3 regions of the Aminivibrio sp. genome follow, and region 3 is predicted to be linked to each of the others. Evidence: riboswitches for the same ligand, from Rfam matches in the RefSeq annotation. Region 3 holds a riboswitch; each other region holds the start of a gene.
The links. Region 3 has a riboswitch for molybdenum cofactor ahead of JMJ95_RS10375 (substrate-binding domain-containing protein). Riboswitches for the same ligand answer to the same signal wherever they lie in the genome.
Positions count from the first base shown of each region.

Region 1: it holds a riboswitch for molybdenum cofactor, as region 3 does, so the genes downstream of both, JMJ95_RS05730 (aldehyde ferredoxin oxidoreductase family protein) here and JMJ95_RS10375 (substrate-binding domain-containing protein) in region 3, are expected to answer to the same signal.
Region 2: it holds a riboswitch for molybdenum cofactor, as region 3 does, so the genes downstream of both, JMJ95_RS12900 (response regulator) here and JMJ95_RS10375 (substrate-binding domain-containing protein) in region 3, are expected to answer to the same signal.

Region 1 covers NZ_JAESIH010000043.1:35,987-38,248, reverse strand. The annotation lists gene JMJ95_RS05730 (aldehyde ferredoxin oxidoreductase family protein) at 1-1,283, opposite strand, end outside; molybdenum cofactor riboswitch at 1,357-1,467, opposite strand; gene JMJ95_RS05725 (HesA/MoeB/ThiF family protein) at 1,835-2,262, shown strand, end outside.
Region 2 covers NZ_JAESIH010000076.1:13,058-15,319, forward strand. The annotation lists gene JMJ95_RS12895 (TRAP transporter small permease subunit) at 1-111, opposite strand, end outside; gene JMJ95_RS12900 (response regulator) at 235-966, opposite strand; molybdenum cofactor riboswitch at 986-1,100, opposite strand; gene thiS (sulfur carrier protein ThiS) at 1,229-1,426, opposite strand; partial or broken gene JMJ95_RS12910 (aldehyde ferredoxin oxidoreductase C-terminal domain-containing protein) at 1,423-2,262, opposite strand, start outside.
Region 3 covers NZ_JAESIH010000061.1:24,985-27,246, reverse strand. The annotation lists molybdenum cofactor riboswitch at 936-1,055, shown strand; gene JMJ95_RS10375 (substrate-binding domain-containing protein) at 1,160-1,984, shown strand; gene JMJ95_RS10370 (Hsp20/alpha crystallin family protein) at 2,040-2,262, opposite strand, start outside.

The DNA of each region.
Region 1 (2,262 bases), on a different contig from region 3:
CGTCCGTCATAGGCGGGCATCTCCTGCTTCTTGACCGTCATGGAGAACTCGGGATGGCCGTACATTTCGCACAGCCTGTAGGAGCCCTCGGCGAGTTTCTTGCCGAGCCCTTCCACGAGACCCATCTTTTTCGTCCAGTAGGTGACGGCGTCTTCGTTGCCGAAGCGAAGTTCGGGGCCGCCTTCCAGTTCTTCCTTTTTGATCAATCCCTTTTCGTAGAGCTCCATGGCGGCGGCGATGGTGACGCCCGCGCTGATGGTGTCGAGGCCGTATTCGTTGCAGAGATAGTTGGCCTCGATGATGGGTTCGAGCCGTTTGACGCCGCAGCAGACGCCGAAGGCGAAGATGGTCTCGTACTCAGGCCCTTCACCTTCGCGGTCTCCGACCTTGGTGACCCGGCCGCAGCCGATGGGGCAGCCGAAACAGGAGTATCTCTTGGTGAGGAAGTTCTTGGCGAGAGTTTCGCCGGACTGGATGTCCGCCTCGGGGAAGTAGGCTCCCTGCCAATTGTTCTTGGGGTAAGCGCCGAGCTGGTTGATGATGTTCACGAGGACTGCCGTTCCATAGGTGGGAAGGCCCTGGCTCGTGACGGGGTTGGTCTTCAGTTTTTCCATGGCCCCGGCGAGGACGGCCTTCATCTCGTCCTGGTTTTCAACGTACGGACGGGCGCTGCCCCTGACCACGATCGCCTTGAGGTTCTTGGAGCCCATGACGGCACCGACGCCGCTGCGGCCGGCAGCACGGTTCTTGTCGTTCATGACGGCTGCGATCTTCGAGAGCCTTTCACCGGCAGGGCCGATGCAGGTGACCTTCGCCTTGGGATCACCCACGGCCTCGAGAAGGGCATCGGTGGCCTTGTGGCTATCCTTGCCCCAGACGGCGGCGGCGTCCCGAAGCTCCACCTTGTCGTCGTTGATCCAGATGTAGGTGGGTTTGGGGGCCTTGCCCTCAAGAATGATCATGAACCAGCCCGCCCTGGCGAGCTCGGCTCCCCAGAATCCGCCGGAGTTGCTGCTCGCGATGTATCCCGTGAGAGGGCTCTTGGTGATGACCATGTACCGTCCGGCGGAGGGAGCTCCCTTGCCGGTAAGGGGGCCGTTGGCGAAAATGAGCTTGTTCTCGGGGGAGAGAGGATCAGTGCCGATGGGGAGCTCATCGTAAAGCACCTTCGTGGCGTATCCTCGGCCCCCGATGTAGTCCTTCAGAGTCTTTTCGCAGAGCTCCTCCCTCGCGACGGTTCCGTTGGAGAGATTGATGCGCAGTACTTTGCCGAACTTGTCCATAATCTCTTCGCCTCCTTGATTTTGTGCTTCCTGTGTTTTGAAAAGGCTGAAATGAAAAAAGGAGGACCACCGGCTGAAGCCGGCTGATCCTCCTTTGCAAACTCGGCAGGTCTGGAAATCGCTTTCCGGACCCAGTGCCTGCAGAATCTTCGTGAGACTGTGCAGGTCGAAGGCCTATTCTTTTTCGGGGAATAATTCTGCTCTCCCTGTTACTTTTTATACCAATTCGTGAATTCTGTCAATTATTGTATTCCTAAATCCGTTAGTTTTTCAGGGAGAGGGAGCGTAGCCGGGCATACGGTGAATTCGCCCTCCCCGGGGGCGAAGAGATTATCCCCTGGGGGGGCGCCCGAGGTGAGTGAAACCGACACGGATGTCGGTTTCACAGGCAGGCAGCAGGCGAACGCAGGGAGCCGCGGGACGCGCCCGGGCAGTTGTCACGGACGACAATCCGCACTTTCCGCCCAAGGGGCCCCCGGTAACGCTCCCCGCTGAGGTGCGGATTTAGGGTAATCTTTCCTGTATAATTCCAGAAACGGAGGTGAGTTCCGGTGAGCTGGTTTGATACAGTGGCGTATTCCGCAGAAGCGGTCGGTTCCTGGAAAATGGTCTCCTTTCTCGAGCTCAGGAAGGCCGCTGCCATGGAAGGTCTGTCCCCCGCCGAAGCTGAGATTTATTGTCTCGAAAACGGCTACGTTCCGTCGAGGTACATCCGGAGCATGGGAACGATTGGTCCCGATGGTCAGCTTCGCCTGCTCTCGTCCTGCGTGGCCGTCATCGGCTGCGGAGGTTTGGGCGGGCTCGTGGGTGACCTGCTGGCCCGGGCGGGGGTGGGTCGCCTCGTGTTTGTGGACGGCGATGTTTTCGACGAAACGAACCTGAACCGGCAGCTCCTTGCAACGGAAGAACTGCTCGGGAAGTCAAAGGCAAGGACAGCGGCGGCACGGGCCATGGAAATCAACGGCGCCGTGGATGTCGA
Region 2 (2,262 bases), on a different contig from region 3:
AAAAGTCCAGATGGGGGTTTCGTTGTAAATATACGACTTCAGGGAGCTGTAGACGATGCCGACGATGAGCGGCAGAATCAGAAGTGACACGAGCTTTCCAAATCGCTGCATGGGCCGTCCTCCTTGCTGGATTGTTTCTCCTGAATTTTCAGCCGGCGGAGCCGTCCTGTGAACGGCGGAAAAATACCTCGGAATGCCGACAGAGTTCCAGTATAAAGACACGAAAGGTATCGTTCAATTATTCGATAATTTTGCGTGGTTTTGCTTCCTTTTGACAACGGGCCCCGTGGCAAAATACAACTTCTGGGGTCGCCCCACCGTGGTCAGTTCGAAATCCACTGCTACCTCCTCCCGCCGGACGAGAAGTTCCAGGTACCTGCGGGCGCTGGAGCGGGAAATGCCGAGCATCCGGCCTGCATCCGCCGCCGAAAGAGGTTTTCTCGATTCCTGGAGCAGTTTCCCCAGCCGGATGAGCAGGGTCTCCTGGAATCCCTTGGGAGCGCCCTCCGGAGCTCCGGAAAGCCGCTTCCTGAAACCGAGAAGGCGGTCGAGGTCCTCCTGCCGCCATGGCATATCCCTTCCCACCAGGCCGTGGTAATACTCGCTGTAGGCCGCCAGGGCCCTGGTGAGGCGCTCCCATTCGAAAGGCTTGATCAGGTAGTCGAAGGCTCCCGAACAGATGGCACCCCGGACGGTATCGGGTGATTTTTCCGACGAAAGGATGATGAAATCCACCCTCGGGAATTCCGCCCGCATGCGCCGGAACCCCTCCAGCCCGTTGAACCCGGGAAGGGCGATATCGAGAAGCACGAGATTTACCGTCGTTTTGGAAAGAAGCGGAGCGATCTCCTCCCCCTTTTCTGCGAAACCGGCAAAGGAATATCCCTGTCCTTCAAGAACCACATTCCGGTACAGGGTGCGAAGCATGGGATCAGGTTCCGCAATCAGCACTGGGAGCGAATACACCTTCCAACCTCCTTCACACAGGACATGGAACCGTCTTCCTTTCCCAAAGGAGGCGCCGCCGTTTCCCGCGGTACCCTGCCGGCCTTCCTCCATGGCCCCGCCGAAGGAGAAAAGGCTCGGAAGAAAATATAGAAAGTATTATACAGGATAACCCCGTTTGTCAAAATACCTGAAGAATAGCCCCGCTCTTCACGAAAAGAGCGGGGATTTCTTTCCAAAACTCGGAGGAGGACGATCCTGTGTCCCGGAACGGAAGTCCCGGTCAGCCCCCGCTGATCATGTGGATTGCCTGTACTTCCGCGCCGTCGGGTATACGGACGGAGGCAAACTCCTCCCTCTTGTGGGGAGTCCCGTTCACCCACACGGCAATCATGGGGAAAGTAAAGTTCCGCTCATCCAGCAGGTCCCGGATGGTCATGCCTTCCCTCCAGGGGAACTGCTCGCCGTTGACCCTGATCATGCCTTTTCCGCGGACCTCCAGTAGGGGTCGAGGACTTCAAGCACTTCGGGGCTGTCCAGCCCCAGGCGCTCCACCGTCTCCCTGGTCGGGACGCCGTTCCTGTCCCAGCCCCTCCGGGCATACACCGCGTCCACCAGCTTCTCCCATTCGCCCCGACGGTATTCCTGCAGCCGGGAGATCTTTTCCTCCGCCGTCAGTCCGTCTCCGGAGATGCCGGCCTCTTCGAGCTTCTTGTCGTAGTAGTCTTTCCGCACGTTCCATTCGTCCGGGAAGACGGGGCCCAGGGCACGGTCGGGGATGGTGTGTTCTTTCCGGGTTCCCTTGCCCATGCGGTAGTTGAAGATCCGCTCGTAGTTGTAGACCCGCTCGGACTGGAGAATCATGTCCTCCCTGCTCAGCGGTTTCCCCGTGACGGCTTCGTAGATGTCAAGGTAGTTCTGGACGTGTTCGGGCACTTTGGCCGCTTCGATGCCTTTGTACCGGATGCGGTTGTCTTCCGGCTCCACGTCGTTCCACGGCAGCTTGCAGACTCCGACCAGGGAGAACCAGAGGCGGAAGTTGGGAAAGTAGAACAGGGCCTCGGCCTTGTCTTCAAAGGTGGGGATCTGGTTGTTCACCATGTCCATGAAGATGACCCACGCTTCGTCGTGCTGGGGGCCCTTGAGGGTGAGGAAGTACCCTCCCCACTGGGCGACGGATTCCTGGCACCGGTACTGGGAGACTTCGAGCCCCTGTCCTTCCATGCCGATTTTCTCCATGATTGCCCGGTCGGCGCCGTACCGTTCGGCGAAGATGTCTTTCATTTTCCGGATGCCCTTCCCTACGGCGGCGGCGAA
Region 3 (2,262 bases):
GGAGAGCACCGTCATCACATCGCCCTACAGGGACATGATCACCGGGGAGCTTATCGTGAGCGTAACGGCCCCGGTGATCGCTCCTTCCGGAAAGCTCCGCGGCGTCTTCGGCATTGACGTGAGCACGGCTCACGTGAGGGAAAAAGGTTCTTTCCCGAAAGGTTTTCGGCGCAGGGGACGGCTTCCTCGTGGACAGGAAGGGCTTTTTCCCGGCAGCTCCCATCCCGGGAAGGGAGCTTTCGGAGAAGCATCGTCATTCCCCCGGCGGCGGTGCCCCCCTCCACAGCAACCAAGGCGCTGTTTCACAGGGAGCCCGGCATGCAGTCATTCCTTTCTGTGGCGAGAGAGCCATGCTCTTCCATTGGCCGGCAGGGGAGCGCTCCTCATTCGGGATAATACTGTCCGCGATGGTGTTCAGCCGCTTCACCCAGTACATCCCCACCCTTACCGAAGAGGCTCCGGCCATACAGGACACAATCTCGCCGATGTAACCGGGAGCCCCCGGAGAGGCAGAAAGATCTGGAGAAACACCTCGAGCGTCATGGAGATCGTTTCGGGCACGGGAGCGGAGCTCATCGGGGGAGCGGAACGGCTTGCCGCGGCCGGGCGCATCTGCATGACCCGCCATGAAAAATGGGACGGCAACGGATACTCCCTCGACCTTGCGGGGGACGAAAATCCCCTGGGAGGGGCAGGTGGCGGTCCTGTCGGACGGGTACGATGCCTGCGGTCCCGGAGGGTCTGCAAGGATTCGCTGCCCCACGAGGAAGCGGTCCGTATCATCCTGTCCGGCGACGGCCGGACGGAACCCCGCCGTTTCAGCCCGGAAGTTTTCGGATTTTTCAGGAACAGCCAGGGGAAAATGAACAGAAATTTCGAAAATCCGCCGGGTGAGGTAACAAAACAGGCCCTTCCGTGGTATCATAAAATCAAAAGAATAGACTTATCTCCGAGCCCGTCTTCCTACAGGAATTTCCCACGGCGGCGGGCCGTCAGGGTCCGTCCGGAAACAGGCGGGCCTCCCGTGTTCGGCAAGGAGATTCAACGGACTCCCCGGAGCCGTTCCCTGCCGTGTACGGGCGGGGAACGGCTTTTTTGATTCCGGCGTTTCGCGTTTCTGCACACAACATAAACATACGAGGAGGAAAGAAAAGTGAAAATGAGAAAACTGCGGTCGGTTCTGTTTGTTTGTCTGTTCGTTTTAGTCCTGGGAGGAGTTGCCTCCGGCGCCGAGGTTCTCCGGATGGCCACCACCACCAGCACGGACAACACGGGGCTTCTCGATTATCTGGCCCCCCTGCTGCTTCGGGAGAAGAACATCGAGCTCCAGTGGGTTTCCGTGGGCACGGGCAAGGCCCTCGAGTACGGCAGGAACGGTGACGTGGACGTTCTTCTGGTCCATGCCCCCGAGCTGGAGAAGAAGTTCGTCGCCGACGGGTGGGGCGTCAACCGCCGCCAGGTGATGTACAACGACTTCATCGTGGTGGGGCCTGCTTCCGATCCCGCGGGGGTCAAGGGAATGGCCGCCGCCGACGCCCTGAGGAAAATCGCCGCCTCCGCAGCGCCCTTCGCCAGCCGGGCCGACAAGTCGGGAACCCACGTGGCGGAACTTACCCTCTGGAAAAACGCGGGGATCCCGGAACCCGACAAGGAGAAATGGTACATCCAGACAGGCCAGGGAATGCTTGAAACCCTCATGATCGCCGATGAGCGAAAGAGCTACTGCCTCACCGACAGGGGGACCTTCATCAAGTACGAGGATTCCCGGAAGGAACAGGGGGGACTGGTGATCATCGTCGAGGGTGACGAATCTCTGAAAAACCAGTACAGCGTCATCGCCGTCAACCCTGCCAAGTGGGAGAACATTCGGTACGACCTTGCCGTGACCTTCATTGACTGGATGGTGTCCCCGTCAACCCAGAAGGCCATTGCCGACTTCCAGCTACTCGGAAAGCAGCTCTTCTTCCCGAACGCCGTAAGGTAAAAAACAGGGGAGCGACGGAATTCCCGGCGCTCCCCTCTCTTCAGACTCCAGCTTTCTATGCTTTTTCCTCGATGGCCACTTTCTTCATCTTCTCGGCCTGGACCTTTTCAGCGACTTCCACGGTAAGCACCCCGTTTTTGAACGTCGCTTTCGCCGATTCAGGGTCTACTTCCATGGGGAACTGAATGGACCGGGAGACCTTTCCGTAATACCGCTCCGACCGGAGAATGTCGTTCTCTTCCACCGTTTTCTCGTCCGACTTCTCCGCCTGCAGGGTC